DNA from 2 places in the Mucilaginibacter sp. P5_A4 genome. Region 1 is predicted to be linked to the other one. Evidence: riboswitches for the same ligand, from Rfam matches in the RefSeq annotation. Region 1 holds a riboswitch; the other holds the start of a gene.
What was found. A riboswitch is a leader RNA that binds a small molecule or an ion and turns the genes downstream of it on or off. The one in region 1 is predicted to bind cobalamin.
Positions count from the first base shown of each region.

Region 2: another riboswitch for cobalamin. It lies ahead of metE (5-methyltetrahydropteroyltriglutamate--homocysteine S-methyltransferase); the one in region 1 lies ahead of AC1DQW_RS18965 (TonB-dependent receptor plug domain-containing protein).

Region 1 covers NZ_JBFUKX010000035.1:16,268-32,957, forward strand. The annotation lists gene AC1DQW_RS18880 (sensor histidine kinase) at 1-901, opposite strand, end outside; gene AC1DQW_RS18885 (coproporphyrinogen III oxidase) at 1,398-1,598, opposite strand; gene AC1DQW_RS18890 (DUF4442 domain-containing protein) at 1,781-2,257, shown strand; gene AC1DQW_RS18895 (GNAT family N-acetyltransferase) at 2,266-2,733, shown strand; gene AC1DQW_RS18900 (AlbA family DNA-binding domain-containing protein) at 2,751-3,374, shown strand; gene AC1DQW_RS18905 (MATE family efflux transporter) at 3,426-4,805, shown strand; gene AC1DQW_RS18910 (histone deacetylase family protein) at 4,802-5,704, opposite strand; gene AC1DQW_RS18915 (bestrophin family protein) at 5,709-6,563, opposite strand; gene kynU (kynureninase) at 6,572-7,858, opposite strand; gene AC1DQW_RS18925 (DNA-3-methyladenine glycosylase) at 7,894-8,496, opposite strand; gene AC1DQW_RS18930 (alpha/beta hydrolase) at 8,493-9,143, opposite strand; gene AC1DQW_RS18935 (GAF domain-containing protein) at 9,143-9,619, opposite strand; gene AC1DQW_RS18940 (DUF3291 domain-containing protein) at 9,868-10,569, shown strand; gene AC1DQW_RS18945 (hypothetical protein) at 10,573-10,821, shown strand; gene AC1DQW_RS18950 (Dph6-related ATP pyrophosphatase) at 11,050-11,763, opposite strand; gene AC1DQW_RS18955 (SIR2 family NAD-dependent protein deacylase) at 11,844-12,542, opposite strand; gene AC1DQW_RS18960 (DUF6580 family putative transport protein) at 12,711-13,283, opposite strand; gene AC1DQW_RS18965 (TonB-dependent receptor plug domain-containing protein) at 13,334-15,286, opposite strand; cobalamin riboswitch at 15,409-15,609, opposite strand; gene AC1DQW_RS18970 (serine hydrolase) at 15,648-16,690, shown strand, end outside.
Region 2 covers NZ_JBFUKX010000015.1:6,789-23,478, reverse strand. The annotation lists gene AC1DQW_RS11390 (glycoside hydrolase family 95 protein) at 1-921, opposite strand, end outside; gene AC1DQW_RS11385 (acyl-CoA thioesterase) at 1,018-1,404, opposite strand; gene AC1DQW_RS11380 (beta-ketoacyl-ACP synthase III) at 1,541-2,545, opposite strand; gene metE (5-methyltetrahydropteroyltriglutamate--homocysteine S-methyltransferase) at 2,603-4,909, opposite strand; cobalamin riboswitch at 5,079-5,280, opposite strand; gene AC1DQW_RS11370 (dioxygenase family protein) at 5,566-6,309, shown strand; gene AC1DQW_RS11365 (hypothetical protein) at 6,393-6,905, shown strand; gene AC1DQW_RS11360 (pirin family protein) at 6,907-7,608, shown strand; gene tatA (twin-arginine translocase TatA/TatE family subunit) at 7,670-7,828, opposite strand; gene AC1DQW_RS11350 (MFS transporter) at 8,079-9,344, opposite strand; gene AC1DQW_RS11345 (MarR family winged helix-turn-helix transcriptional regulator) at 9,374-9,811, opposite strand; gene AC1DQW_RS11340 (group III truncated hemoglobin) at 10,023-10,415, shown strand; gene AC1DQW_RS11335 (glycoside hydrolase family 25 protein) at 10,466-11,341, shown strand; gene AC1DQW_RS11330 (AAA family ATPase) at 11,364-12,797, opposite strand; gene AC1DQW_RS11325 (basic secretory protein-like protein) at 13,079-13,750, opposite strand; gene AC1DQW_RS11320 (LacI family DNA-binding transcriptional regulator) at 13,781-14,812, opposite strand; gene AC1DQW_RS11315 (phosphatidylinositol-specific phospholipase C1-like protein) at 15,099-16,190, opposite strand; gene AC1DQW_RS11310 (RagB/SusD family nutrient uptake outer membrane protein) at 16,276-16,690, opposite strand, start outside.

The DNA of each region.
Region 1 (16,690 bases):
TTATTTTATTGACCATCTGCAAGGTTAAACAACCGTTGCTGATGGTTAGCCTGATGTTCACGTTGCTATACTCATTCATGCTGATGCCATATTTAAAAGCGTTTTCAATAAAAGTGAGCAGCAGCAGCGGCGCAATTGTCCAACCGGGTTCGGCGGCGTTGATCTGCACATCAATTATCATATCCTCTTTTTCGGGTAATCTTGCTTTTTGTAAGGCCAGGTAATTGTTAATAAACTGTATTTCCTCTTCCAGCGGAACAAAGTTGGTATGCATGCCGGTTATAGTGTACCGCAAAAGGTCGGATAGCTGATCTATGCCATCGGCAGTTACCGGTGCGCTTTCCTTTAATGCGGTGCCATATAAATAATTGAGGCTGTTAAACAAAAAATGAGGGTTTAACTGCGATTTTAAAGCATTCAGCTCATTTTCGGCTTGCTGCAGCTGAAGCTCTTTTTTATGCTTTAACTGGTAAAAGTAATCGCGTATTATACCATATACCATGGCGTAGGCTGCCATTAACAAAACAGGCTGAGCTGCAGACCATATACCTAATAGTTCCAATGCATCCGGACGATGCAGCGCCAGCAGGGTAAAAGAAAGTATACCGATGAGCAAGCCGCCTGCTGCAAACTGGTGCCATTTTAGCTTTGCAAAAAAATACACGTAATAAACTTCTACCAAAAGTAGAAACAGTGCCACAACGATGATATCGTACCTGAAATTTGCCTGAAAAAAATACTCCCAGGGGCTCACCGCGGTTTTATCGTCATGAAAAAGATAATCGCCGTTCCGGTTAACATAGTAAATGTAAGGCACAACGGTAAACAGGTTGATCACCGCCCACACCATACTAAAGTGAGCCAGCCAGTTTAACAGAATTTTACGGATGCGGGGTTTCATTTGCTTTCTTTTACCTCAAAGTAAACGAACCAAACAGATACCTTATAATTTATGTGGCGAAACACCCCAAATTTGTGGTGAATGGCGATGGTACGTGGGCTTTGTTTGAAACAACCATCATTTTAGTAATAAACATATTCTTTTGTAAAGATGATTTAATCTTTCAATTTAAAACCTTACAAACCGAAAGGATTTCCAGCAATTACAGATGAAGCCTGGTTTAAATTTTACGAAGTAAATGTGCTGAGCGGCGTGGCTTGTCACTCGCCTGTTTTGATAAAATGATCGCCAAAAAACTTGGGTCGCATCATTTTTCGACCGCCACCAACGGCGCAACTTTAAGGGATGATGACGACGTTGTATAAACAACATTTTAAATTAGCCTAAACTCAATAAAAGTGTAATAAAAGTAAATTAAAGTGATTAAAAATACCATAAAGGTTCCCGGTTTTTCCATGAACCCCCGGGAATTCTTATGGTAAAACTTAACTGGTAATTACATCTTTTTTGCAGTATCCTTTTTGGCGGTGTCGGTTTTAGCGGTATCAGTTGTTGCAGGCGCCGGGGTTGTTGTAGAAGCCGAATCCATTTTTGTAGTGTCAGATCCACCGCTGGCATCTTTGGTTGAGCCGCATCCCGTTGCAATTGCAGTTACCATTGTCGCGACAAGTGCAAGACTTAAAATTTGCTTTTTCATAGTTAATTAATTTAATAGTGTATCCTTTAGTGAACATACTATTAACCTCATAAGCTTTATATTGTTTAAACAAGTTTGCGTATTAGCGGAAATAGCCTGATTTAAAGAGTTTTGAAGTCAAACTATCATATTTTACTTCATTATTGAACTATTTAAACATAAATTTCAGATATTTAGAAGCTATGGTTGTATCCGAAAAAATATTAAAGTGGGCATTGCGCTTCTACCCTCCCCTATTTTTTCAGCGTATCTGGGTAGTTGGTTTCGATGAAGGATATAGGGGTGTTGAAGTAAAGATCAAAAAGAGTTTCTTAAATAAAAATTACAATAATTCTATTTTTGGGGGAACACTTTTTGCAGCTGCAGACCCATTTTACCCTTTATTATTTCATCATTTGTTAATTAAAAAGGGTTATAAATTAAAGGTGTGGTCAAAATCATCAACTATAGAATATTTGAAACCAGGCTTAACTGATGTGCATTTTAAGATCAGTTTAAGCGATGATGACATTGCAGAAGCCGAAAACGCACTGAATACGCTGGGCAAATATACCTCCCACCACCCTGTTGATATTTACAATAAGGCGGGCGAAATATGTGTATCAGTAATTAACGAGGTTTATTTACGCAACCTCAATTTTATCGACCCTAATTTGTAATTTTATTGATGACTGTTTTTATGAATGACGAAGTTTTTATTAAAAAAGGCTTCCTGATATCAACCGACAAAACACTTTTGGATGTTGATGTGATATACAACTATTTAAATGACGACTCTTATTGGGCACAAGGTATATCGCGCGAAAAGCTGGAAAAAGCCATAGCAAACTCAATGTGTTTTGGAGTTTATAATGATAACAAGCTTGCGGGTTTTGCACGCGTTGTTACCGATAATGCTACTTTTGCATACATTTGTGATGTTTTTATTTTACCTGTATTTAGAAAAAAAGGGCTATCAAAATGGTTGATGCAAACCATTGTTAATCACCCGGAACTGCAGGGATTAAGGCGATGGTCGTTAGCTACTGCAGATGCCCAGGGGTTATATAGTCAATTTGGGTTTAGCCAGATTTCGAAACCCGAAAATTGGATGGAAATATTTACACCATATATTAAACCTCAACAATTAGTTTAAGGACCGGAGAGTTAAAAATGAACATCAAAAAACTGATTTTTGAGGGAGAAGGCGTTACGCTCGACTTTAAAAAAACAATTACCAGCTGCGAAAAAATAGCCCGTACAATGGTATCCTTTGCCAACAACAAAGGCGGTAAACTATTGATTGGTGTTTTAGATGACGGCACGATTAAAGGTGTAAAATCTGAGGATGAGGAACGTTATATGATCACCAGGGCGGCTCATATGTTTATACGGCCGGCTCTTGAGCCTATATTTGAAGAGATTTACGTTGATGACAAATTGGTACTTGTTGTTGATACCTTGCCAAGTGAACTAAAACCGCATTACGCCCTCGCCGATGACGGCAAATGGTGGGCCTATGTAAGGGTGAAGGATAAAAGTGTGTTGGCAAGTAAAATTGTTTTAGAAGTGCTTAAGCGTTCATCCAACGACCAGGGTGTATTGATTGAGTATTCTGATAATGAAAAAACCTTGTTAAGTTATCTTGCCAAAACTAATCGAATTACAATAAAAGAGTGCAGTGAATTGTTAAAAATGGGGCGCAGACGCACGCAACGTATTTTGGTTGATCTGATCCTTTCAGGTTTAATCCGAATCAATACAACCGAAAAGGAAGAGTATTATACGGCCTGTTAGTTGCTGTTTTCTCCACCCTAATTATTACTTTTACGGCCCTGCACAAAAGTAATGAAAGCCGTTTACCAAAAATACAAACCTTACTATACCGAAAGCTTAAAGCTTGCAATCCCGGTAGTAATATCAAATGCCGGCCATACCGCTGTTCAGATATCTGATACAATTATTGTAGGTCATTTTGCAGGCACAATATCATTGGCGGCCGCTTCTACGGTAAATAGTCTTTTCATGATGCCCCTGGTTATCGGTATGGGAATTTCATATGGGCTTACCCCGTTAATTGCTCAAAATAACGGACGCAAGGATTATAAAGAATGTGGTCGTTTGTTATCAAACAGCCTGCTGTTAAATGTATTGAGCGGCATTGTTTTATTTTGCGGTATCTATTTTGGCACAATGCTTTTAATCAGCCATCTCGACCAATCGCCAATGGTTGTAAAAGAGGCCAAACCTTATTTGTTGCTACTAAGTTTATCACTTATCCCGCTCCTGATATTTAACACTTTTAAACAATTTGCCGAAGGGCTGGGTTTTACCATGCAGGCAATGATCATATCTATAGCAGGTAATGTAATTAACATTGTTTTGGGGATTATATTTGTAAAGGGCCTGTTTGGTGTGCACCCTATGGGCATTAAAGGGGTTGGATACAGCACCCTGATAGATAGGTGTTTAATGGCCATCGCAATGGCTTTTTATGTTTTCAGATCGGCAAATTTCAAGTCGTATTTGAAAAGTTTTGCCATTAAAAATATTGATCGGTTACGTACTATTAATATTTTGAAGATAGGTGCACCAGTAGCAATGCAGTATACTTTCGAGATCAGCGCCTTTGGTGGTGCCGCATTATTAGTTGGTACTATAGGGATTGTTGACCAGGCGGCGCACCAGATCACAATTACAATGGCATCCATGACCTACATGATGGCAAGTGGAATTGGTGCAGCTGCAGCTATAAAATCGGGCAATTACTTTGGAGTTGGCGACCATAAAAATTTACGCCTCGGAGCTATCTCTAATTATCACATTGTACTGATATTTATGAGTATAACAGCAGTAATATTTGCCTTAGGCCGGCATTTATTACCATGGATATTTACTTCTGATGAAAATGTTATAAACATTGCAGCTCAATTACTTATCATAGCAGCATTCTTCCAGCTATTCGACGGAACACAGGTTGTTGGCCTTGGTATATTACGTGGCATGGGCGATGTTAACATGCCCACTATCATAACCTTTTTAGCTTATTGGGTAATTGGTTTACCAATAGGCTACGTGCTTGGCATCAAATTGCATATGGGTGTTTATGGTGTATGGTACGGATTGGTACTTGGACTGGCCACAGCTTCTATCCTTTTGTTCATCCGGTTTAATATGATCAGTAAACATCACCGGGATAAGGCAATACCCGTATTACCGAAAGATTAGAAATAAAGATCGGCTGCCACTTTGAAGGTATTGCAGTGTGCGTCAACTATATCTTTGATCCGGGGCGAATAACCTCCACCCAAACTTACCTGAACGGGAATATTGTTGCCGACACACTGTTCAAAAACAAACTGGTCGCGGGCCATACAAGCTTCTTTACTTAAAGCAAGCTTCCCAAGTTTGTCAGTACTCAATACGTCAACTCCGGCCAGGTAAAATACAAAATCGGGCTTTACCTGTTGAATCAGTTTAGGTAAAGTTTGATATAAGATGCTTAAAAACTCTTCATCTCCGGTGCCATCTGGTAAAGGAATATCCAGATCTGATTTTTCCTTACGGATGGGAAAATTATTGGCTCCATGCATCGAAAACGTGCATACCCCCGGCTCATTTTCAAAGATCTGCGCGGTACCATTTCCCTGGTGAACATCTAAATCAATTATTAAGATAGATGATGCTAAATTACTATTTAATAAATAGTTAGCAGCAATGGCCTGATCATTGAGCATACAAAAACCTTCCCCCCAGTTTGTGCCTGCATGGTGTGTGCCGCCGGCAACATTAAACGCGATACGATTTTTAAAAGCGAAGGCACAGCCATCAATTGTTCCTTTGGCTATCCTCATTTCACGCTCAATCAGTCGGGCGGATAAAGGGAATCCTATCCGTCTTTGCTCTTTGGATGATAATGTCAGATTACGAAGTTGATGCCAGTAATCTTTATCATGAGTTTTTAGAATTATCTCTTCTGAAGGTAACCCGGGAGAAAATAAATTATCTTTTGATATTACCCCCTCACGTATTAACTGCGCCGGGATCAACTCATATTTAAGCATCGGAAACCGGTGACCTTCCGGCAATGGGTGGGCGTATATCGGGTCGAAAGCTATTTTGAGCATGCTGTTAACCTAATATCTCACCAACGTGCTTTTGGATATTATCACAAATGTTATCCAGCGGTAAATCATTAGCATCGTACCCAAATGGATCTTCAATTTCCTCGGCCAGCAATTCGATACTTGCAAAAACAAACAACACAAAACCAATAATGGGCACCGTAAAATACTTGAGGTCAAAGGCCCAGGTAAATGGCAAGGTCATGATATAAGTAAAAATGAACTTCTTGATAAAAACGCTGTACGAGTAAGGTATTGGCGTTTTTCTGATGCGCTCACAAGCCCCGCAAATATCTGTAAATGAAGTTATTTCTGCAGTTATACTAAATAATTGCTCCGGGTTTATTTCACCGCTTTTATTAAGCCTGTATATGTTTGCTATAATGGCCGATGCTACCTGGTTAGGTACGTGTTTTTCGGGATTGATAGTTACAAACTGTTGCCGCTCAGATTCATAAACATCCCGAAGATGATCTCTTAAAGAACGGGCGTAAAGCGGGATAGCATAATTAAAAAACGGCAACTCGTTTTCATCAATAATGTGTTTTAGCTTTATGGCCAGGTTACGGCTGCTATTGGTAAGGCTCCCCCAAACCTTACGACCTTCCCACCAGCGATCATAAGCTGAGTTAATACGAAAAGCCAGCAATAGTGAAAAAACAAACCCGATAGTTTGATGAATATAGCTCACCTTTTTAAGCAAGCTGGTATCAGGTAGTTTCCAGAAATCTATTAACAGGTAAGTAACTACGCCTGCGTAAGCAGCAACTGCTATTATCAATGGAAAAAGTTCGCGTAATGTGTCCGCTTTGTTAAGCCTGAAAACGAAAGAAAACCACTCTTTGGGATTGTAATAAACCATATAAAAAATTATTTAAAAGCTTCTAATGAATCGGCCAGGTATTTAGCGGTGTAATAAACATCTTCAAAGGTATTATAAAGCGGCACCGGACTCAGGCGAATCACATCAGGTTCGCGCCAGTCGCCTATAACACCGTTATCGGCCAGGTATTTAAAAATTGCTTTTGCATTATGCGTACAAACCACTGATAGCTGGCTACCACGTACAGCCGGATCAGCAGGCGTAATGATCCTGAAAATGTCTTCTACCCGCCCTTTATTTATTTCATTAATTAAAAACTCCAAATAACCCGTCAGAGCAAGACTTTTTTGCCGGATGATACCCATATCGCCCACATCATCAAAAATAGCCATAGAAGCTTTAAATAAAGCAAGAAGCAATATCGGGCTTGTACTTACCTGCCAGCCACCGGCTCCCATCTCCGGATCGAAGCCTGGAGCCATTAAAAAGCGCTTATCGGCACGGTATCCCCACCAGCCAGCGAAGCGGTCAATTTCCTTGTTGGTAAAATGCTTTTGGTGCACAAAAATGCCACTGATCCCTCCCGGGCCTGAGTTCATATATTTGTATGAGCACCAACACGCAAAGTCGGCACCCCATTCATGCAATTTCAATGGGACGTTACCCGCGGCATGCGCAAGATCGAAACCTGCATAAGCGCCTGCCCTGTGAGCAGCATCGGTAATAGCTTCCAGATCAAAAAACTGCCCGGTGTAATAATTTATCCCGCTAAAAAGCACTAAAGCCAGCTCATCGGCATGGTCATTTATCGCCTGAAGTATATCTTCTGTTCGTAATGTAACTTCTCCGTCGCGCGGAGAAACCTCAATCACTGCATCTTTGGGATCAAAGCCATGAAACTTAACCTGGCTTTCCACAGCGTATTGATCCGATGGAAAAGCGCCGCTTTCCATGATTATTTTAAATCGTTTACTATTTGGTTTATAGAAGCTTATCATAAGTAAATGAAGGTTTACTGTAAGTGAATTCATTACTGTAACTTCATTTTCCTGTGCACCAACTATCTTTGATATTGACAATGAAAGCGATTTATGATATTCTAACCAGGGATCATCGCCCTGGAACCAACCCTCTACTGCAAGATCTTTCCAGGTGTTCATCTGATCGGCAATATATTGTGCTGCGGATTTGGGCTGCAGACCAAGAGAATTACCACAAAGATAAATGGCATCATCTCCTTTATGCTTTGGAATTAAAAACCTGCTTCTGAAATCTTTTAAAGCGTCCTTCCCGTCCTGTGCTTTGGCAAATGCTAAACTATTTTGATAATCCATTGCTCAATATTACAAAAAAGGCAAATTTAAAGCATCTATTTATTGGGTTTACTTACGAATTTGTTGCCTTTAACATAAAAGCGATAAGGTAAATAAGCGTCATCGCCGGCATAGCTCACGCCAATACGCGGGCCGATAGTTATTTGTTCATCCAAAAAATTCAGCCCCCGGTCTTCAATCCAAAGCGTATCACTTTGCAAGCTAATAGCATTAATGTTCCGGGAGATGCCTAACGCCTTTGCAACAGAGCCCGGCCCGGCAGTGATTGTTGATTTAAGTACGGTCATATTTCGCCTTACCTGCATGGCCTCAATGCCATCAGTTGGATTAATAGCCCTAATCAGTATCGCATGCGGCTCACCTTCAACAGAAGTTACTACGTTGAACATTTCATGAATGCCATAGCATAGATAAACATAGGCTATACCTCCCTGCATAAACATGGTTTTGGTGCGAGGGGTTATCCTGCTTCCAAAGGAGTGGGAGGCTTTATCTACAATACCGTTATAAGCTTCTGTTTCAACAATATAACCACCAGTAGTTACACCATCAATACAGGTAAATAAATACTTACCCAGCAGGTTTTTGCTGATAGCAACCACATCATTTCCTAAATAATAATCCTCGGTCAGCTTCATTTTTTTGGGAGGATTTGTTTTAAAAGTTTATTAATTTCTTTGCCTTTATCGAAAATCATAATGTGCGTTCCACCCTGTACAATGGCAGCATTTTTTATGCGCTTATAGTCAAATATCAGATCTTTATCGCCGGTTATATGGTAAAGATTTGTAGGGGCCACATCATTTTTCCAGTTTAAAATTGCCCCCATGGCCCACTTTACAAATACCGGCGACGTCCTTTTCAGCATATCATTAAACACCCACGCATCCCCTTCGCTCATCTTGCCAAACACCGGTTTGATCATAAACCCCATCGAGGTCATTAGTTTGCCGGGAATTAATTTTTGAACCGGCAAATTCCTAAAGAAACTAAAGTACCGGGGTGCCTCATCCCTTGTTTTAATACTGGAAATAATGATCACTTTTTTCATAGGGATAAGCTTAGCCATTTCAACAGCGATCATCCCTCCCATCGAATTGCCTATCACTATTGAATCCGGCTTGATGTTATATTGATAAATGAGCTTTTGTGCATAGCCCGCCAAAGTATCCCGGGAGTCTGGCTCTATCCAGTCCACCGGAATCACTTCATGATTGCCCAGGTCGATATTATTGAAAATGCGCGTATCGGCGCCGAGGCCGGCTACCAGGTAAATCCTGCTCATTAAAATTTTACCAGCTTTACAATCTGCTCCAGGAAGCGCGCGTCAGTTTCATCAAACTGATCTAATAGTTCGCTGTCAACATCCAAAACGCCAACAACCTCACCATTATTAAATACCGGCACTACTATTTCCGACTGCGAAAGAGAGCTACACGCAATATGGCCCGGAAAAGCCTCTACATCGGGCACTATAAGCGTTTTTGCCTGCTCCCATGCAGCGCCGCAAACACCTTTACCCAAAGCTATCCTCGTACAGGCCACAGGCCCCTGGAAAGGGCCCAAAACCAGTTCACCGTTCTTTACCATATAAAAGCCAACCCAAAACCATTTAAACTGCTCCTTTAAAGCTGCGCTGATGTTAGCCAGGTTGGCAACAAGGTCAGGTTCGCCATATAGTAACGCTTCAATCTGGGGGATCAAAGCAGAATATTGTTCGGTTTTATCTGTTGATGTGGTTATGTTTAAATCCTCTGCCATAATGCAAAGATGGCCATTTTCAGTATCAAGTAGTTAGTATCAAGTAGCAAGACTTTTTTCTTTTTACTGTCAAATAACAATTAGTATCAAGTAGTCAGTATCAAGTATCAAGACTTTTTTCTTTTTATTTTTCTGCAAGCGTCAAAAGTCCCCCTATCTAATATATTGACCAGAAAATCAATCTTGATACTTGATACTAACTACTTGATACCAATAATATCATATTTAATCTTTTATTTAGCAGGTGTATGTTTGTTAGTTTAACTATAATCCGGTACCGAAAGCTGTTTATTCCCTTCGCCTTGCTGGCCATGGCAATACACCGGCTGCCCTTGATAATGCAAAAAGGCTGCACTTTTTACAAGCTGCTTGGCTCGGGCCGGAATGGAACCTTCGACCTGCAGCCCGACTGGCAGCAGTGGGGCCTGTTAGCCTGCTGGGAAAACCGCGAAGATTTCGACAGGTTTTATAACCACTCCTTTATTTCAAGCTGGTGGAAGGTATTAGCCCATGAAGGTTACACCATATTATGCCAGCCATTGCAAAGTCATGGAAAATGGAATGGTAAAGAACCCTTTGGCACGCCTGATATACAAAACTATACAGGCCCGGTTGCTGTGCTTACACGGGCCACGATCAGAATAAGCAGGCTAAGGAATTTTTGGAGCCATGTAGATGAAGTAGCAGGCTTAATGACCAATGCGCCGGGCTATATTACCTCCTTTGGCGTAGGCGAGGCACCGGTATATCGACAGGCCACATTTTCTGTTTGGCAGAGCATTGATGATGTAAAAAACTTTGCCTACAAAAGCCGCGAACATGCCGAAGTAATAAAACTTACCCGGAGTGAAAACTGGTACAGCGAAGAGCTATTTGCCCGGTTTAAGCCCATTGCCAGCTTTGGCTCGCTGAATGGCAATGACCCTTTAAATAACCTGTTTAAAAATTAAGATATGAGAATTGTTGCCGAATTACCGCACCCCGATTTTAAGATCTCCATCCTGAACATGAACCAAAAGTTTATTGTAAAGATTGAACAGGGCACCCTGGAGCAAAGTTTTAAAATAGCCGAAATGGACCTGACCGATGGTGTAAACAGCGTTTTTGAATTGTTGGATGAAGAGTTTTTAAAGAAGGTAGCTGCCCGTTTTATTGAGATGCGTACCGACTTCAAAGACGCCTATTACAGGTATAATTTTTAACAGGGTTTAATGATTACCTAATTGATTTTCAGCATTTTAATTGTATAAAATTTCCTTAACAGAATTTTATTTGGCAAAACACTCCATTTATGGCCTTAAATTCAACCAAATCTTGTCTTAAGTAAATAATTAGTTTATATTAGCATACTTAAAGAATTGACAAACAGACCATATATAAATTTATAAAAAATTAAATTTGGCTGGTTATTTTACCAAATAAATGCGAAGTTAAGCCAAAAGAAGGTCGCAATACCAAAACCCTGATGGCTTTTGACCCGTAGTTGAAGCACATGAATCGTCGGCATTTTTGGGTGCCTGGTATTCCTTAAATACCTTAACGCCGGTTTTATAATTTATCTCTTTTTTAAAGATAGGGCCTTTAAAAGTGAAAGTATGAAACTCCCCGTTCTCCCCGCAAACATCCACATCATCGGGTAAGGCATCAATCAATTCGGGGCTTAGCTCCTTTCCAACTATCCGTTCAAGCCGTGCCTGGGTACAAGCTATTACCGTTCCAAATCCGAGGGTTAAAAACTCGTTGATCAGTTCCCCGGTATCCCGTTTCCATAGCGGGTAAATGCCGCTGAGGCCAAGCTCACTCAAACGGGCATCACGGTAATCTTTCAGGTCCTGCAAAAAGATATCACCAAAGATAGAATGGGTTATACCTTCGCTTTTAAGCTGAGATAAATGATGATGCATTACCTCATCATACTCTTTCATCCCCGGCATTTCGGGCAACCGAATCTGGTACAATGGAATGCCGATACTTTCTGCCTGCTTGATCAATAATTCGGTGCGAACGCCGTGCATCGAGATCCTGTCGACAGCATCGTTAATGGTCGTTACCAGGTATTTTATTTCCAGGTTTGGATCTTGAAGGCAATGGTATAAAGCAAGCGCGCTGTCCTTCCCTCCACTCCAATTGAATATACATTTCATTTTAAATCGTGATTATATAGAAGCTAAAGGCAGAATGCACAAAGCAAAAGGCCGGCACTTTCATTATTAATGACATGGTTTTATGTTGCCGAATTGTTTTTCAACAACTCCTCCACCAGGGCCGTTACCCCAACTGTTGCTTTTTCCTGTATCTTAATTACCGGCCCGTTCACTCTTGTATCCGGTATCCTGGGATCTATGATATACTTAGGCACTTCCCTGTTTACATAAGCAATGAGGCCGGCAGCCGGGTAAACTGCCAGCGAGGAGCCTATAAGCATAAACAGATCGGCACCGGCGCAAATCCGGGCTGCCGGTTCTATCATAGGCACATCTTCGCCAAACCAAACCACATGGGCCCGCAAGGGTGAACCAAGCTCGCAAACCTCATCCATCCTGATCTCCCATCCATCAATAGGATAAGTAAGTGCAGGATTGATGCTTGATTGCGAACGGGTAATAATACCATGCAAATGAACTACTTTAGTGGAGCCGGCCCTTTCATGCAAATCATCTATATTTTGGGTGATAATGGTTACATTATATTTCTCTTCCAGCCTGGCTAAAGCGTAATGGGCCGCATTGGGTTTTGCTTCCAATACCGACTTCCGCCGCTCGTTATAAAACTGCTGCACCATTACCGGGTTATACGCCCATGCTTCGGGTGTAGCCACATCCTGTATATTGTAACCCTCCCAAAGGCCATCGCTGTCTCTAAAGGTCTTTAAACCACTCTCAGCGCTAATCCCCGCTCCTGTTAATACTACTAAGTTTTTCATACCTTAAATTATATCACGCTTTAATATTTCAACCCAATCCAAAAAGTATTTGTATTTTAAAATTAGCTTTCAGCCTTGTGCTTTAGTTTTTGGCTTTTACAAATTTATCAGCCCATAAAAAAAGCGACCTGCATTATGGCAGATCGCTTTCAATTTTATTATTTTAGTTTAAAGAGCCAGCTGCTTTTGGGTTTGCAAAAAAGCAAACTTACTCTTTGCCAGCTCAAAACCGCCAAACAACAGAAAACCAAATAACAGGTCGCCTAAAACCATGTTCTTTTCAAACGGGATAGCATTAATTAACGATTGACCATAACCGGCTAAAGTATGCGGGTACATGGTGCCATATAAAAATGGCAGATCGATAATGAGCCAATGAATCAATATCGATGCAACAGACGCCAGCAGCACGTTAAACACGCTTACCTTTTTAATAAAGCTGCCTACTAAAACCATCAGGGCAAAGCAAAGATAAACCCAAACAGCACCGCTATACCACAAGGTAATTTTTGATGTGTACAGGTAGTTGATGATGATATCGGTAGTAAAAAGCGTAAGTAATACCGTTACATAGCCTTTCCATTTTTCGGTAAAGTATACTCCTCCAAACACAGCTATAGCGCCCACCGGGGTAAAGTTACTCAGTTCCTTATACTTAAAGGTTATTAGCCTGAAAGCTGCAGCAACAATTATCATTAAAATAAGGATAATGTTCCTGTTGATGGTGTCTTTTTTATTCATGATAATATTTATGACGTAAAATTACTCATAATCATGTTAAATAAAAACTACTAATTAAACTGGTATTTTGCACCAAGCATAAAGTTTATGCCACGTGTGTTATACCCCAGCCAATCGGTATATTTTTGATCGAGCACGTTGTTCAGATCTCCAAATACATTCAGATTTTTGGTAGCTTTTAACTGCAGGTGAAGGTCAACCAGGTTATAGTTTTTCAAAGTAGTGATTGTAGATGGATAGGTGGCGAAATTCAGGTCGCCCCTGTTGCCGGTATATTTATAATTTACGCCGATCAGGAAATCAGCACAAGCCTGGTATGAAACATTAGCACCGAAGGTATTTTTTGGCCTGCGGTATAAATTAGCCGTTTGTTTACCGGCTTCATCAGTTTGCTTACCTGTAACATAGGCAAAGTATGCTGATGCAGTTAGCTTGTTTGAATTGTATTTCAGTTCAGTTTCAAAGCCTTTATCTTTTTGAAAAGATCCATTTTTATAGAATGCTCTATAAGGAGGCTGTGATTCAGAGAAGAAATAAATTACATCTTTTGTATTGCGTTTATAGAATACGGTGTTAAACGATAATGCATTTTTTACGATCTCCCAATCAAATCCTGCCTCGTATGAGGTAGTTGTTTCTGGCTTTAATCTACCATTGCCATATTGCGAGTACAATTGATATAAAGATGGGGATTTATAGGCCGAGGCGATAGTCCCGAACACTTTAAACTGATCTGCTAAATACAGCGAAGGGTTAATAGTATAGGTAAAGTTATCTCCGTATTTACTATGGTGATTATACCTGCCGCCCAGTTCCATATGGAAAATGTTTGATTTGAAAAACAAGGAGGTGTAAACGCTGATAATGCTGTTATGTGCAGTATCGGAGTTTATAATACTTGGGCCAGGATGATATCCTGTTTGTTCAAACGAGCTATACTGGTCGGTATTGCTGTATTTATAGTTCGCGCCGCTCGTAATGTCAAAATATTTGCCCAAATTATAATTCAACACAGCTTCTAAATTGCTTATGCGGCCGGTGTTTTTTGTTAACTGGTTGGTTTGGTTATTATCGGGCGGCAGGTTTTTAAAGTTGTTACGAACTGTATTTTGGCTGGCATTAAACACCAATGTTCCCTTTGGTAATTTTACTTTAGCCCCTAAACCACCAAATATAAGCGTATTGTTATAGGTGTAGTTGTTATCATTAGTATAAGCGCCATAAGGCAGATTACCTGTGTTATAGCTGCCCTGAAAATTACCATTCAGACTAAATTTCTCAGAAACATATTGACTGATGTTAACGCTGGCCGAACGCTGGTGGAAACCATCTTTTTTAAATCCGGCTTTGTTTGTAGTATCGGTAGCGGCCGCAAAACCCTTTGAATCCGTATTAGATAGGTTAACGGTAATCCCGGTATGGTTTATTACACCGGTCAACCCGGCCGATTCCTGGAAGGTATTATAACTGCCACCTGTTAACTGCACATTACCTTTTAAGCCCTGTCCCTGCGGATGTTTGGTAATAATATTGATCACGCCGGCCACAGCGTCGGATCCGTAAAGTGTCGATCCGCTTCCTTTTAATATTTCAATTCTTTCAACCTGGTTTAACGGGAAAGCATTAAGATCATAACTACCATCAATTGAGCTTGCGTTGTTAACCGGGAAACCATCTATTAATATTAAAGTATTACCCGATGATGCGCCGCGTAAAAAAACAGATGTACTGATGCCGGGCGCGTTCTGAGCGCCAGAGAAAGTTATTCCGGCAACGGTATTCAATAACTGGGGTAAAGTTTTGCCTTGCGAGCGGTTGATCTGCTCTGCCGATATTACGGTAACTACCCTACCTATATCGGCTAATTTTTTAGGTGAGCGGGTGGCAGTAACTACCACGTCATTTAATAACCGGGTAGTATCCTGTGCAAGCGCGGCGGTGTTGCATAAACCCACCTGCAATAATCCTAATCCTAAAACAATTTTAAAGTACTTTTTTTTCATGTATTTGCTATAGCGTTAAATAATAATGCGGTTTAAATAGCACAACACGGACAGCATAAAATGAAAATACACTACTAAAAGAAGAGCATTCACATTCAGGCTTCAATCCACGAAAGCTATGAATAATTTATAATGCTCTGGCAGGTCTTCTGACTTACTCCCCTTTGTTCTGTCTTCCCGTCCGGTTTACCCGAACAGTGACTTTAAGGATGAACTATGGTTATGGAGCTTACAGCTGCGGGACAGTTCCGGATTTACACCGTATTCCCTTTTAATTCTTTGATAATATCCTATCAAAGAAACCTAAAGCGGTGCAAAAGTACAACAACTATTAATAACCACAACTAACATCTGTATATTTATGCTGATGAAAATGTATTGCACTTTGTTATTTTTGATGATGATTGGTTTAATAAGCTTTGCCCAACAACCCGATACACTGCTCCTAAAAACCCTTTTACAAGCTCAGCCCGAACTGTTTAAAGGCGTACTCGATCACCCAACCCAAAACGAAGTCCAGATTCTTTACACACAGATAAACCGCGACAGAAACAACATCCCTCATTTTAAATCATATAGTTACCGGCTTAACCCTAACCGGTATTTTTACCCGGCAAGTACCGTAAAGCTGCCAACAGCTATTTTTACGCTTGAGAAGTTAAACGAGTTGAAAATTAAAGGCTTAACAAAACAATCTGTAATGATAACCGATAGTGCCTCTACCGGGCAAACTAAAGTTAAAACGGATACTTCATCAGCAAACGGACTTCCATCAATTGAAAACTACATCAAAAAGATCCTGCTGGTAAGTGATAATGATGCCTATAACAGGTTGTATGAATTTGTTGACCGCGGGGAGATCAACAAAAAACTCAAAAATTATAATTTAAACAATACCCGTATCATTGGCAGGCTTGCAATCGGCGATACCGGGGAAGGCACTAAACATACCAATCCGGTTGACTTTTATAACGATGCCCAATTGGTTTATCGCAAACCGGCGTTTTATGATAACAACGAGTATCCCATGCAATTACAAAACATGATACAAGGCAAGGGCTACCTCGATAAGGATGATAAACTGGTAATGCAGCCGTTCAGCTTTGCCGAAAAAAACGTTTACACCATTACCGACCAGCAAATGGTATTAAAACGGCTTCTTTTTCCAGAAGTTTTCCCTAAAACACAGCGCTTTAACTTAACTGCGGCAGATTATCAGTTCATTTATCGTTACATGAGCATGTTTCCTACCGAAAGTGTAAAGCCAACCTACAACCGGCACGAATACTACCCAACGGTAAGTAAGCTTTTATTTTATGGTGCCGATAGCACAGTAGCACCCAATGCCGATATCAGGATATTTAACAAATATGGCGACAGTTATGGATACGATATTGATAACGC
Region 2 (16,690 bases), on a different contig from region 1:
CTCCGGCCAGTTATATTTTATGGCTTTATCTAAATAATCTGCTGCTAATTTGTGCTCGTCTTTACCTTCGCTATCCGGGCATTTATCAAAGCCGTTAAAGCTGGTTGCGGCCGATAAAAAAATAGTTACATCAGTAGCGTTTTTCACCGTAATGCCGTTAATATCGGCGCTTACTTTTCCGTCTTTATTAACCGCTTTTACCTGTAATTCATAGCGCATTCCACGGCAACCGGGTTTGTCATTGAGGGCAAGCGTATCTTTCAAGTTGACATAACTGGGCTGCAGGTGTGATGGGGCTTGCCCTTTCATTAAAATTTGGTTGTTGGATACAACAACGTTCTGATATTTTAACCCATTACCGGTACCTAAGGTGAAATTTAGCCGGCCTGTTTTATTTGCTGTAAAACGGATAATGATTACCTGGTCGGGTGCCGAGCTAATGATCTGCCTGGTATATTCTACGCCATCGATTGTGTAACGGGTTGTGGCAATGGCGTTCCTGATATCCAAATCGCGATAGTAGGTTGTCGGGATAGTATCTTTCAGCTGCTGGGTAATAGTAAGATTGGCCAGCGGCAGATAGGATTCTGAGAAATAGCCCTGCATTTTTTTCGCATACTCATTGGCCTGGGCATAATCTTCGTTTTTTAGCAGTGCTTCCCTTGCCAGCAACAAATTGTCATAAGCTTTAGGGTTTACGTTGGTACGTACGGGGCCGCCGGTCCATAGGGTGGCCTCGTTTAGTTGGATCAGTTCGCGGCCTACGCGGCCAAATACCATAGCACCTAGTCGTCCGTTACCTAATGGCAGGGCCTCTGTCCAAACTTTTGCGGGTTGTTTATACCAAAGTTTTAAGTTTTGCTGGCAAAAGCCCGTCAGCGGTGCCAGCGCAATCAATAAGGTTGCTAATTTTTTATCCATAAAGCCGATGTATAGGTTTATAGCAGCTAAATTATAAAACTTAATTGGCTTTAAATATGCAATGTTATAAGCGTTATTAACTAGAGGCTTACCCTGTTAATCCACAACTTTTACCGGGTGCTTATGCTCGTCAATGGCCACAAAGGTAAAAGTACCGGTAATGGCCTTTTCGCGTACAAAGGAGTACATCTCTTCAATAAAGATCTCTACCAGTACTTTCATACTGGTATTACCAATGTGAGATACAGTGCCCACCAGTTCAATGATGGTTCCTGAGGGGATGGGTTTGTTAAAATCTATCCTGTCGGATGATACGGTTACCATTTTTTTACGGGAAAAACGGGTAGCGGTTATAAAAGCCACTTCATCCATCATAGCCATTGCCGAGCCGCCAAAAAGCGTATCGTAATGGTTGGTATTATTAGGGAATACGGTTTTAAAGATCCGCGTTTCTGATGCTTTGATTCTTTCTTCTGTGGTCATTTGATGGTGTTGAAGGCTGAGGCTAACAAAACCGTCATTGCGAGGTACGAAGCAATCCCAAATTGGCAAAGCCGCTCTGTAAGCAGGGGATTGCTTCGTACCTCGCAATTACGGTAATTTAATATTTTCCGGTTGCTTACGCTGTTCTTAACTTACCCCATTTTAGCAGGGTAGCGCCCCATGAAAAGCCTGCCCCAAAGGCGGTAAATATCATGTTATCGTTGTATTTAAAGTCGTCTTTAAAATCCCAAAGGCAAAGCGGTATGGTGGCAGCGGTAGTATTTCCGTATCTATCGATATTTACTTTAACGCGGTCTTCTGGTAAGCCCAGGTTTTCGCCTACAGCATGGATGATCCTGTAGTTGGCCTGGTGCGGTATCAGCCAGTTAACATCATTTATTGTCATGTCGTTGCGTTTTAATACCTCGGTACAGGTTTCTGTCATTCCTTTTATAGCAGCTTTAAACACTACCCTACCCTCCTGGCGAATGAAATGCTGATTTTGTGCAACAGACTCGGCTGTAGCCGGGATCTTTGAGCCACCACCCGGAACCAGCAGGTATTCCCTTCCATGTCCATCGGTTTTAAAAACACTATCTACCAAACCAACATCTTCGGTAGTTGGTTCAAGCAAAACGGCTCCGGCCCCATCACCAAAAAGGATACAGGTATTGCGGTCCTTATAGTTGATGATAGCACTGTTTTGATCGGCGCCTACCACAATCACTTTTTTGTACCGGTTGCTTTCAACCAAACTGCCACCCAGGGTATAGGCATATAAAAAGCCGCTGCAGGCAGCGTTAACATCAGTAGCCCAGGCATTGGTTAAACCCAGCTTATCGCAAACAATGCTGGCAGTTGATAAAAGTATATGATCGGGGGTTGAAGTAGCAATTATTAAGCAGTCAATTTCTCCTGGTTCCAGACCTGCATTTTCTAATAAGTTTTTTACGGCATAGGTAGCCATATCTGAGGTAGCAAGTAACGGATCGTTTAAAATCCTCCTTTCCTTTATTCCTGTTCTTGATACTATCCACTCACTGTTAGTATCAACCATATTTTCTAAATCACTATTACTCAATATATTATCAGGAACAAAACCACCAACACCTGTTATAACCGCGTTACTTTTTAATCTCATAAATGCAAAAAATCTGAAAAAACAGGCAATTATACACAAATTGCCTGTTTTAACGGGTCAGGATACTATTGTTTCTACAACTAACTGACGAAGTTGTTTCGCTGCCTGTACCATATTTTTGAGTGCGGTCTGTGTTTCGGGCCATTTCCGGGTCTTCAATCCGCAGTCGGGGTTAACCCATAAATTACCAGCTGGCAGTAATTCTGATGCTTTCTCCAGCAAGCTTACCATTTCGCCAACCGTAGGTACCCGCGGCGAATGGATATCATATACTCCCGGACCAATCTCGTTTGGATATTTAAAATCGGAAAATGCCGCTAACAGCTCCATTTGCGAGCGCGAAGTTTCTATCGTGATCACATCGGCATCCATATCGGCAATGTTGCCAATAATATCGTTAAACTCGCTATAGCACATATGCGTATGGATCTGAGTTTCGTCCCTTACCCCGCTGGCCGAGATGCGGAATGCGCGTACTGCCCAGTTGAGGTAATTTTGCCAGTCCTTTTTACGCAAAGGCAAGCCTTCCCTAATGGCAGGCTCATCTATCTGGATCACTTTGATACCCGCTGCTTCCAGCGCCACAACTTCGTCCCTGATGGCCAAAGCTATCTGGTTAGTGGTTTCGGACCGGGGCTGATCATCGCGTACAAACGACCATTGTAATATAGTTACAGGGCCTGTAAGCATGCCCTTCATTAGTTTTTGGGTGTTTTGCTGCGCAAAACTACTCCACCTAACGGTCATATCCGCCGGGCGGCTCACATCGCCATAAATAACCGGTGGCTTTACACAGCGGCTGCCGTAGCTTTGTACCCATCCGTTTTTGGTGAACAGGAAACCATCCAAACGTTCGCCAAAATATTCCACCATATCGTTGCGCTCAAACTCGCCGTGTACCAATACATCAAGGCCTATCTCTTCCTGCCAACGGATGGCATCAATGGTTGCTTTTTCTATTTCGGCATCATATTGTGCAATGGTTAATTCACCTTTTTTGAACCTTGCCCGCAATGAGCGAATATCATCAGTTTGCGGGAACGATCCTATGGTAGTTGTAGGGTACAGTGGTAATTTAAAGCGTTGCTGCTGTATTTTCTGACGGGTTATGAATCCGCTTCCACGCCGGGCATCAGCATCGGTAATGGCAGCAACACGTTGTTTTATTTCCTGCTTATGAATAAGTTTGGAAATATTGCGGCTGGAGGTAGCACGCAGGTTATTGTGCAGCAATTCGTTATCGCCGTCAATAATCAGGGCCAGCTCATTCACTTCATTCAGTTTCTGTTTGGCAAAGGCCATCCAGTTTTTTATTTCGGGGATAATGTCAGTTTCCAGGTCAAGATCAAATGGTGTATGCAGTAACGAAGAGCTTGGCGCTATCATCACCCTATCTTTCCCCAATACTGCAATTGCTTTTTTAATATGCGTTAGTGAGCGCACATAGTCGTTTTTCCAGATGTTGCGGCCATCAACAACACCCAACGAAAGGCTAAGCTTATCGGGTATCAGTGAAAGCACTTTGTACAGTTGATCCGGCGCACGCACCAAATCAATATGAATGGCGCTTACCGGCAAAGTTACAGCCAGTTCGGTATTCTCGTGCAGGCTTTCAAAATAGGTAGTAAGCAGCACTTTAATATCCGGGCAGTTTTTGCTGATCTCTGTATAAGCATAGGCATACGCTGCTTTTTCTTTTGGGCTGAGATCAAGCGCCAGGAAAGGCTCATCTATCTGTACCCATTCGGCGCCATAGCTTTTCAGCCTTTTTAATACCTCGATGTAAACAGGCACCAGTTTTTTAACCAGGTCGATCTTATCAAAACCGGGTTGTTTTTCTTTACCTAATAAAAGATAGGATACAGGGCCGATCAATACCGGTTTTGGTATGTTGCGGGTATGTTGCTTGGCAAGGATAAACTCATCAAACACCTTTTCGCTAAAGAGCCTGAATTGCTGGTTCTGTACAAACTCCGGTACAATGTAATGGTAATTGGTATCAAACCATTTGGTCATTTCCATGGCGGTAACATCAAGGCCATCTTTTTGATAGCCGCGGGCCATGGCAAAATACAGGTCGATCTCGGTATTGGCTTTGTTTTGGGTTAAAACCTGGGTATAACGCTCGGGGATATTGCCCAGCATCAGCGAGGTATCCAGCGCCTGGTCATAAAAGCTGAAATCGTTACAGGGGATAAGGTCGATACCGGCATCAACCTGGGTTTGCCAGTTTTGCAAACGGAGCTGCCGGGCAACGGCAAACAGATCATCACGACTGATTTTACCTGCCCAGTACTGTTCACTGGCCTTTTTGAGTTCACGGTGGGCACCTACACGAGGATACCCTAAATTGTTTTTGAGCATACGCATAAAACTTTTTTGGTTAAACATTAATTTGAATTAATGCTCCTTACGGTTTTCGGTATGCTTTCGGAGGAAATGGTAATAAAAGGCAAAAGCGTAACGTACAGGCATACGAGGGCCATGTAGGTCATTCTTTTTTCTTTGACTACTGCTTCATTACGCGAAAGCATTGTCTTTATACATTGGGGCAAGTATCCTGGCTTGTAACATTGTTGCCGTCCTTCTCATCCGCACAGGGGCGAACAATGGACATTGTTAAAGGCAACAACCTTTTATGTTACTTACAGTTGCGCGACAGCCCGTGAATTACACACGGTTCCTTATTAATCCCTGTGCTTTAAACACCGGGAACCACTCTGCAGAAAAAAAGTAAAGAACTTTATTGGGCGTAAAGATGGGAATAAATGTGCAGATTTCAGATTAGAAATGTGCAGATGATGTTTTGATTTAAAAATTTGGGGATTTGAAAATGGTTTATGATTTCAATCACAGGACGATTAAACCCGCCACGATATTTACGTTTATCCAGAAAGAATAATCCATTCATCGACACAATTACACCACTAACCGACACTTCACGAGTTTCCTTAACCGCTACAATTACTTTTGATCAACAATCAACAGAACTTATATCATACCCCTAAATAAATAAAATCATGGAACGCAAAAATTTTTTAAAAAGCCTGATGATAGGCGCGGTGTCTACATCGGTATTGGTTGAGGCCTGCAAAAAGGAATCTACAACTACTACAACCAGCAGCACATCCGGCACAAGTTCATCATCAGGCAGCTCATCCGGGTCAAGCTCCAGCTCGGGCACTTGCAGCGTTATTGAAAGTGAAACCGAAGGTCCGTTCCCTACCAAAAGCCCGGCATCATATGTTCGCAGCGATATTACCAGCGACCTTACCGGTTATAAGATGACTGTTAAAATTACCATCAACAATAGTAATAACAGCTGCAATGCGCTTTCTGGTGCTTTGGTTGATATATGGCACTGCGATAAAGAGGGCAATTACTCTGAATACGGTGGCAGCGGAATGCAGGCTACAAACTACACTGCAGTTCACTTTTTACGCGGCAGACAAACTACCGATTCAAACGGGCTGGTAACGTTTACTTCAATCTTCCCGGGATGGTATTCGGGCAGGGCCACGCATATCCATGTGCATGTTTACAACTCGGCAGGCACGTCATTAAAAGTAACCCAGATAGCTTTCCCCGAAGGTACCGGTACCGCGCTGGCAGCTGTTGCAGGTTATAGTAAAGGAATGAGCGGCTACACCTATAATGCAAGCGACAACGTGTTTAGTGATGGTTATACACTTGAGACGGCTGCCGTAACCGGTAACACCACCGATGGCTTTGTACTTTCAATTAGCATGAGCGTACCTGCATAATACAATTGTTCTTTTTCACCCCTGTTAATTCTATCATGCAACCAAAGGCGCTATTTTATTTAGCGTCTTTATTTTTTTCAATTATGAGTACCCGTATCATCACCCTGTGTTACCGAAAGATTATTGATGCAAACTCCGCTAAACAGTGGGATAAACTGGTATTTGAAGCATCCTACCTGGAATTTAAAATGCAGGCTCAGAATTACAGCGTAGGAACTTCATTTACCACCTACGCCGAGCTGCTAAGGCATGTTCCAAACGCCCAGCGGCTTGCCGGCATGGTTACACCAGCTGTAACCGGGTATGTACAACAATTAGCAGGCATAGTGCCCGAGATACTGAACAATGTGGGGAAACGCTTTTTGAAATTTAATAAATTTCAACTGGAGATCATCAACTCCGATATCAACGATAAAACAAAACATCAGCTGGCAATAAATTTTTATACCGAACCGCTCCTCTGGCACGACACTGTGGAGAGCTTTTTGCTTGTATCTGACTATAAACCAGAACAAGCAGAAAATGATGAAACCCTTACCAACCTGTTCCAGGTGCAACCATATGTAAATATATACTCACTCAAAAATCAATACTAAAATGGAAAAGATCTCACCCGGTCAAATTTACCTTGCCGACCAGCGGGGTGTAACCGAAACCAACGTTTTTAGAAGATGCTGTAGTTTTAATTACGGCGATCACTTTAATGAACACCGCGAAGCTTTTGGCAGCCTAAAAGTATTTAACGATGAGATCCTGGCAGCTAATAAGTCGGTTACCCTGACTGTTGCCCATACTTGTTATTTTGTAATTGTACCCATAACGGGCGAATTACTTGTTAAAGATACGGAGGGTAAAAGCAGTATAATAGATGTGGGTGAGGTACATATAAACTATACAAACGCAGGTGGTATTTTAGAATTGATTAACATTTACCAGGAAAATTGGGTGAACTTTTTGTACCTGCAAATAAACGCCGACGGTGATGAATTCCCTATTTTAAATGAGACATTTGGTTTTGATTTTGCTGACAGGCAGAATGAACTGATAACGATAATTCCGGCTGATCGTAAATTGCCGTTTAAGCTAAGTATTGGTCAGTTTACAGGACGAAAGGATGCCCTTTATCATTTAAAAAATATCAACTCTTTGCTTTTCGCCTTTAATATAACTGGGGCGTTTGAGCTGCAGGGCCGCTTAATGCATGAACGTGACGGACTGGCTTTATGGAACCTGGAGGAAGCCGATATGGAAGCCCTAAGCAATAATGCGGTGATATTGATATTAGAGATGACCGACTAAATTTTAAACTATATATACAATAAAACAGGCTCCCTGGTTGTCCATCCCGGAAGCCTGTTTTTTATTCTTTAACGGCTGGTTCGCTGTTAACCTTACCGTCGTTAAACGCTTTTATTCCCTGGCCCATGCCGCGCATTAACTCGGGGATTTTTTTGCCGCCAAACAATAACAGCACTGCAATAATGATGAGTATTAACTCAGGTGCTCCTAATCCGCCCATAAATTTTTATTTTAAATGAATGTTATAAATAATAAACCCTTTATATCATCAAAAATATAAAAGCAGAACCCGCAATTTGGTATAGTATCGGTGAACCGGTAATTTGTATCGATTAGTCCCTTTTGTCATACCCGGTTGTGAAATCCAGTAATTTTGTGCAGCTAATTAATTCGTGTAATTCTGACCTCACTTCGTGAATTAGCATCCGTTCAATTTGTGTAATTCGCACCCCCTTCAATTCGCATTCAAGCTAATTAGATGCAAGCGCGTTTACCGGAGGTTGCTGAAGTGTTTGTTCTGCAGCTTTTTTGAGTTTTATTTTCCTGATGTAGCGGATCTGCAATAAGCCCATTATTACCGCTACAAGCCCCTGTCCTAAAACGGTATCAGGTACGCCTATTTTTTGAGATATGCCCCCTACCAGCAAACCACCAAGCGGCTGCATCCCAAAAAAGGCCATCGCATAAAAACTAATCACCCGGCCGCGCATAGCCGGGTTAACAGTGGTTTGAATTAATGTGTTACTCATGGTAATCTGGGCCATCATCCCAAAGCCGATAACCGCGGCAAACAGCAAAGCTAAAGGGTAGTTATGCATATGCGAAAAAGCTACCAGCCCTGTACCAAAAACCAGTGTACTAAAAGCCAGTATTTTTTTAAGATTAAGCCCCGGTTTTAGCGATGCCAGGAAGATAGCCCCTGAAAGTGCGCCCAGGCCAATTATACTATCTATTACCCCGAATGTGGAAGCCGTACCTTTAAAAATATCCTTGGCATAAACCGGGATAAGCGTACTAAAAGGTAGCACCATAAGGCTGGTCATGGCCAGTATCAGCAGCACAAACCTGATGGATGGCGTATTTTTGATATAAGTAAACCCTTCTTTTAATTCGAAGAAGATATTCTGCTTATGCGATTTTGGTTCGGATTTTGGCAGCTTCATCAACATTAAGGAACCAATTACGGCTATAAAGCTGGCCGCATTGGCCCCAAAACATATAGTTTCGCCAAATTTTTCCAAAATCAAACCCGCCAGTCCCGGACCAATTAATCTCGATAGATTCATTATAGATGAGTTAAGCGCAAGTGCATTTGGCAGATCGGCTTTATTGTCTACCATCTCGTAAACCAGCGCTTGCCGGGCAGGTACATCAAAAGCATTGATAATGCCCAGCACAGCACTCAGGGCAATGATCTCCCATACAAAATAATGCCCAAAGAACACCAGCGCGGTCAGTAACAAAGCCTGGATCATGGATGCGGCCTGGGTAACAAATAATAATTTATAACGATTATACCTGTCAGATACCACGCCACCCAAAAACGAGAATAAAAACGACGGAAACAAACTGGCAAAAAGCGTAACACCCAATAAAAACTTTGAGTGTGTTTGCGAATAAATCAACCAGCTTACGGCTGTTTTCTGCATCCAGGTGCCTATTAATGATATAGATTGCCCGATAAAATAAAGCCGGTAATTACGACTTTTAAAAGCGTTAAACGTATTAATATCCATTACTCACCCTGTCGCCTCTCTCAAAGAAATTATTCAAAATCAACAATTTTAGTTAATGGCCCTATCGCCTTTTTAAGCAATTCTCGTTCCTCCGCGGTACATGTAGCCTCAATAGCATCGTAAAGCCATACATTACGCTCGGCCCGAACCTGCTCCAGCACAGACCTGCCAAGATCAGACAGACTGATTATAGCCTTGCGTTTATCCGTTTCGGAAATACGCCTGTTGATCAACCCACGCTGTTGCAGGTTAGCCAGTATTTGAGACATGCTTTGCGTGGTTATTTTTTCCATCGCAGCCAATTCATTCGGCAATAATTCGTTATGCTGATAGATCAGCGCCATGGTCGATCTTTCGGTTAATGATAATTTATCGGCAGTTATGGAATGTTTACGCAACACCTTAATCAACCGGCCTACAACCGTACGGAGATCTGCAGCCAGCTGGATATCTTTTTGTTCAGTCATTTTTATTATTAAGTAAACTTGTAAGTTTACCTTACAAATTTAGAAAATATTTTATCTTTTATATGTCATAATGAAAATAAGATCATGATTGAAGCACCTGCATGGTACTGCTACAGGGCAAAACAATGATCTGTATCATTTATTACCCTTAATCATTTTGTAATTTTGCTTTGGATTCCGAAAAATCTTATTTCACTTTAAATATACGGGCATGAACCCAAAACACGATATAACATCATTAGAGGACATTAAACTACTGGTTGATACCTTTTACAACAAAGTTGCCGAAGACGCATTGTTAGCCCCTGTTTTTAATGAACGGCTGGGCGACAGGTGGTTGCCGCACCTTGAAAAAATGTATACCTTTTGGCAAACCTTATTGCTACAGGAGCAAACCTACAGCGGTGCACCTTTTCCGCCGCATGCAAAATTACCGGTTGATGAAACCCACTTTGATGAATGGCTGCAGCTGTTTACCCAAACCGTAGACAATCTTTTCAGCGGCGAAAAAGCTGATGAAGCTAAATGGAGGGCAGGCAAAATGGCCGAAATGTTTCGGTTTAAAATAGCTTACTTTAAAAATAACCCACTGAATATATTGTAGGTTGCAAAATAGGACGGAGAATATGCAGGTCATTTTCGTAAATTCGCCCTGTGCCTTCTCCCGTAAAAAAAACTCCTGCTAAAAGCCCGTCAACGGTAAAAAGGAAACCTGTTGCCAAAAAGAAAACAACGGCAGGTTTAGCAACCGGATGGAAGGTAGCTTTTGCAGGCCTACTGCTTATCCTGCTTTCGCCTTTTTATTATGGTTATATTTTAAAAAGCGCAACTGCTACCTGGCGATGGATCCTGGATGCGGGGCAAAATACCAGTTACCGTACCTATAAAAGTTTCAATGTACGTATCCCCAACAATTATACCGTTCATGGCATTGATGTATCATCGTACCAGGGTAAAATAAACTGGGCAAAAGTAAAGGCCATGAACGAGGATGGCGTACATATCAAATTCGCTTTTATTAAAGCTACCGAAGGTGTTTTGATGACCGATTCTTATTTTCAACGCAACTGGCGCGAAGCGCCAAAAGCCGGTATCATTTGTGGGGCATACCATTATTTTTTACCGCAGAAAAGCGGCCTATGGCAGGCGAGATTTTTTTTACAAACCGTAAAAATTGAAAAGGGCGACCTGCCCCTGGTAGTTGACGTAGAAAGACTATACCGTACCACACCCGAAAAAATGCGTGCCCAGCTCACTTTATTTATTAACCAGGTAGAAACAAAAACCGGTGTAAAACCCATCATTTACACCAACATCAGCTTTTACCAGGACTACCTGCGGGGCTATTTTGACGATTATACGTTATGGATTGCTCACTATTACCAACCCGAATTAAAGATAAGCAGTAAAACCAACTGGCAGTTTTGGCAACACTCGGATAAGGCCCATATTAACGGCATTAACCAAAAAGTAGATATGAGCATTTTTAAGGGCGATAGTACGGATTTGGAAAAAATGCTGGTGAAATAGCAAAACCTAATAAATAGCCGTGCTATTTGAACAAGTCTTCTAACCTAATGTCATTTTGTACAAGTCCTACTTTATAACTATTATCTTGCGTACCAAAAGTGGTAACCATCACAATAAATAACGTTTTTCGGGTCTTGGTTTTGTTCTTAAAAACATCTGTTTTTTGTACCAGTTCTGCTGCGTAAGTTTTGTCTATTGTGAACGTTGTGTTTGAAAACTTCATTTCACATATACTAATGCAGAAATCCTGACGATCAAATAATAAGTCTATTTGCGCTCCTTGTTGACCCTTTCCCGGGACATATCGCCACGCAGATTCTTCTGTATAAACTCCTGCTATACCTAATGCAGCCTTAATCTCTTTGGTATGTTTTAAGCATACACTTTCAAAAGCTGTACCGCTCCAACTTCTCCATGACGGTGCTGCAGATAATTTGATCCAGGTACCAGTACCTGTAGCACGACTGTTTTCCATGAATTTAAGGTAGAACCTTGAGTATTCATCAGAAAGCTTATAAATACTATCACGTGTATTTTTTTCAAATGGCACATATGCAGAAATAAAGCCCGATTCTGTTAATTCTTCAAGCAATTGTGTGGCCCTGCCGCCAGTAGACAAGTCGCCCGAATCAATAATTTCCTTTCGCGTTAATCCAGCCGGTTTAGCTGCAAGAGCCCTTACAACCGAAATGTGTTTATCCGCTTCGGCAAATAATGATTGATAAAGGTTATTGAATTCATTTTGCAAAACTCCATCTTTGGTAAAGCAAATACGGTCGATATTTTGGGCTGCACTTTGTCCGGGCAAGATTTCTTTTAAATATTGCGGAATACCACCTACAGCCATATATAACTGCATTATTTGGTAATAATCCAGATTTACATTGTTGTGCTTTAAATATAAACTTGTTTCAGCAAGTGTAAAGGGGAGCAATCTGATTTTTTTGGTAATCCTGTTATGTAAGCCCCCTTTATTGTTCACTACTTTCTGAATCATCCATGAAGCTGCTGAACCACAAATCGTCAGAATCAAATTGTTTTGCTTCGTACCCCATGAATTCCAAAAAAATTCAAATGCCGGCAAAAATCCCGACTTCACAGAACTTAACCAGGGAAATTCATCAAGAAAAATAACACATTTACCTTTCTTTAACAGGGGCTCTGCATAGTTCTTCAGCATTTGAAATGCTTCTGTCCAGTTGGAAGGAATAACAGGAGGGATAGGTAATTGCATGGCTTCCGCCAATGTATTTCTAAAATTTGTTAATTGATCTTTTAATCCGGCATTATGCACGCCGGAAAATTCAAAGATCATATGCTTTTGGAAGGCCTTTCGGATCAGATAAGTTTTACCCACTCGTCTTCTGCCGTATATAGCTATTAATTCTGCTTCGGTTGATTTTAAAGTCTGCTCAAGTATCTGTTTCTCCTCTATGCGGCCAATAATTTCTTTCATCTCCTTGTTGCTTAAAACAAATAATGCATACTTATGGCCGTATATCTTAAAGTATATCCGGCCATAACTATACAAATATAACAACTTATGGCCGAATATAAAATATCATAAGCGGCCACAAGTGTATTAAAAAACATAGTTATGGCCACCTATCGCCTGTTGCTTGTTTTCAACTGTGCTCAAAGGGCCCCTTTAAGAATTTAAGAACAGGCAAAATTAGTAAACCAGGATTCTGTTAACTCCGAGATTCCGGTCTAGCTAAATCAATCTGCATATCTCCTCTAAACAGTTGGATTAGCAGCGTAAGCAGCCCAAAGTTCATCCACGGTTTTACCGGTTTCATTTTTCCAGCTATCATTTGTAAAAGTGTGCGTGCGTAACCGGGCATCAAATTTCTTTACCAGGTTTGGTTTTACATTTTTTTCCACCCAAACTAAAAAGCGTGCCGTAACACGATAGGCATTATCATAGTTTTGGGTTGACTTATAAGCAGGTAGTGCCCATTTGGCGCCCTCATTATCCACACCAAATTTAAAGCGGGCAAAATCGGCAATGCCTTCGGTTAGCCAGCCAGGACCATTACTATCGCCATAGTCCTGTACAATATGCATTACCTCGTGGGTAACTACATCAATATCTTTAGGATGCTTTGTCATGTATTTTGCACTGAACACCACCCTGGCATCGGCGGTTGCCGCAACCCCATCATAGGCGGTATCAATAACAAAGGTTACATTCCTGGTAACCTTTTTGTTGTACTCTTTTTCGAGCTTTGGGTATACTTCAAAAAATGTTTCTACCAGTTTATTTACAACAGTTTTATCAAATGTTGCATCCCGGTTTATAACCGTTAGTTTATATCCTTTTTTATTAATTACCTCGGTTGACTGAGCATGGCCGGCGGCACAAAATGCAAAAAGCCCAATCAGGCTCAGAAAAAATGTTCTCTTCATTGTTTTATGTATATAGTTAGTTGTTTAGCGCTAAAAATCTTGTTTTACAGTCACAGTAGAACCCCGCTCCACCAGCGTTGCGGGTATTTGAAGCTTGGCTTTGGAAATATCGCACTTTTCGGGGCTCATTTGCAACAATAACAGATCAATTGCCGATTTAGCAATTTCATAAGTAGGCTGCCTTACAGTGGTAATGCCCGGAGGATATAGATTAAAGATCTCGTTATCATCAAAACTAACTATCGCCAATTCGCCGGGAACATTTAGCTTAAGCTCACTGATACTCTGCAGGCCCATTATACCCAGGTAGTTGGTGGTAAAAAAAACAGCATCCATTTGCTGCTGCTTTATAAACGTTTTAATAGCATGTACAGATTCTTCCGTATCGGCATCAAAAGGCAATTTAAAAATGTTTCTTTTGTTTTCCTTAATCCCATTTTTCTTTAAAGCATCCTTATACCCCTGCATCCTATCCTGTAACTGGATGAGGTCAAGATCGGCCGTTACAAAACCAATATTACGATATCCTGAATTGATGAGGAACTGAATAGCATTGTAAGAACTGTTGTAATTATCAACCAGCACATGCGGAATATCGAGACCGGGGAAATAGCCATCTATTAATACTACCGGTTTTTCATTGGCCACAAGGTTTTGTATCTCTTTCTCCAACCCTTTCATAGGTGTAATAATATACCCATCAACCAATTGCTGCGAAAGCATTTTGATCACATCCTTCCCTTTTTGAATATTATTATTGGTGCTACAGTAAATAACTCCGTAGCCCGCTTTTTCGGCCTCCTCCTCAATTACTTTAGCCATGGCTCCAAAAAATGGCCCGCCAATGGTTTCCACAATTAAACCGATAACCTTTGATACACCTGTACGCAAGCCAACAGCCATCCTGTTGGGCTCATAACCATTTTTATGAGCCACATCCAATATTTTTTCACTGATCTCTTTACTTATACGCCCCTTTCCGTTTAAAACAAACGATACCGTGGTTATTGAAGTATTGGTAAGTTTTGCAATATCCTTTATTGATATCTTCTTATTGATCATGCTGCTTTAAATTTCCGATAACCCGCTACACATTAACGCGGGTACTGCTGTTCATCTCCAAAATTATAAATTAATAATACAGTAAGGTCATTATCCTCTCCGCTTACACCCTGTTAACAATATTTAACATTTTTTATAAAGTTAATCAGCACCTTTGGGATGATTTAAAACAGGCTTTGGCAAATGTTTAATAGTAAAAAAACCGACCTGTTGCCAGGTCGGTTTTCATATGGGTTTCACCTATTCTTTTTATAAGATACAGGCTAAATGCAAGAAGACAATCAAACTATTTTGTTGCCATTACATTCGTATTTTTAAACAAAGGGTTTATTTTAAAATAAGTTCCGCCGGTAAAACTGATCATGTAAGCAGATTTAAAGTGAGTACTTTTCTGGTAATAATCGGTACTTATAATTTGCGCTCCGGATTTTTGGGCAGCTTCAAATGATCGTTTATCATCATTACGCGCCTCTTCGGTATCAGAGTCGGCCCGGGTACGGATAATGTAACCCTTTTTTACCAGCCTTTTTATTGCTGCCAGGTCCTTTTTAGCATTATTCATAATATGGATAGCTGCCTCGGGAGTGCCGGGCAGTGCATCGGCAAACAATACACGGCCTTTAAGGGATGGATGGCCGGCGATGTAGGCTGCTCTTTTAGTTCCTTTTTCGTCGAGTATAAAAATAAATTTACCTTTCGCAGCTTTTAGTGTTGGCCAATTGTTGTGCAATACGGCTGTTTCAAGGGTTTTATACTTTCCGCGAACATCATCGGGTGTTATTACATATTGTTTGCCCAGGTTATCTAATATAGCTTTATCAAGCTGGGCAAATGTTTTTGAGGTAAATTTTTCGGGAATTGAAAAGCCAGGTTTCTTCATTGGCTCATCCTTGGCGTTCATGGTAATAAAAATAGGATTATGATCGGGATGAGCATCGCTCCAGGTTTTTAGTTCCTGCAGGCAAAGTTTAAAGGTTAAACAATTACTGCGATAATCAATATCCTGTATATGAAAAACCTTAAAGCCCGGTTCTTTCATCACACCTTGTGTATCATATGGTGGTTGTCCGGGTACCCAGTCAAGCCCTTTAGGGTGAGCATATTTGCCCCCTTTGGCATCGGCATAAACATCAATCTCCAGTGCATTTAGGCCCAGGTTAAGCTGATCTGAAAGGCCAACGTGGTTGTAATCAATTTTACTCATCCCGATAGAATCCCGTTTTTGCAAAAAACGGAATAGTTTAGGATCAATAGATTGTTTGTAACTGTTATGCGACCCTATTACCTGGATCTTGTTTATAGTTATATCGTCGGGCTCATTTTTCAAAAATGAAAGAGGAAGTAAAAAACTGATCAGGAGTCCGCTAATGATTTTCATTGTTATATTTGTTTTGCTATCAGTTAAAAGCATAATAAGCGCAAAAGCCAAAACTTTTGCGCTTATTGTTTATTATCAACACAAATTAGTAACCGGGGTTTTGAACTAATTTAGGGTTAAGTTTAATTTCGGTTGATGGTATAGGATACAACCTGCGGGTAATATCCTTATTCATGCTCAGTACATCATTTGGCAGCGGGTATTCCACTTCAAATTTACCGTAACGAATAAGATCATTACGGCGCCATGCTTCCCATGAAAACTCGCGGGCACGCTCATCCAGTAAATCATCCAAGGTAAAGCCTGCTCCTGTAGGCGCATTTGCACGTGTACGGATCTTGTTTATCAAAACATCCGCGGTTTGCAGTTCGCCGTTAACGGTGGTAGCTGTAGCGCCGCGCAAAATAGCTTCGGCTTTCATCAGCAGCACATCGGCCAAACGCAAAACGGGTACATCGTTACCATTTAGGCGGGTGGCCTGGATAATGGAAGGATCGGGA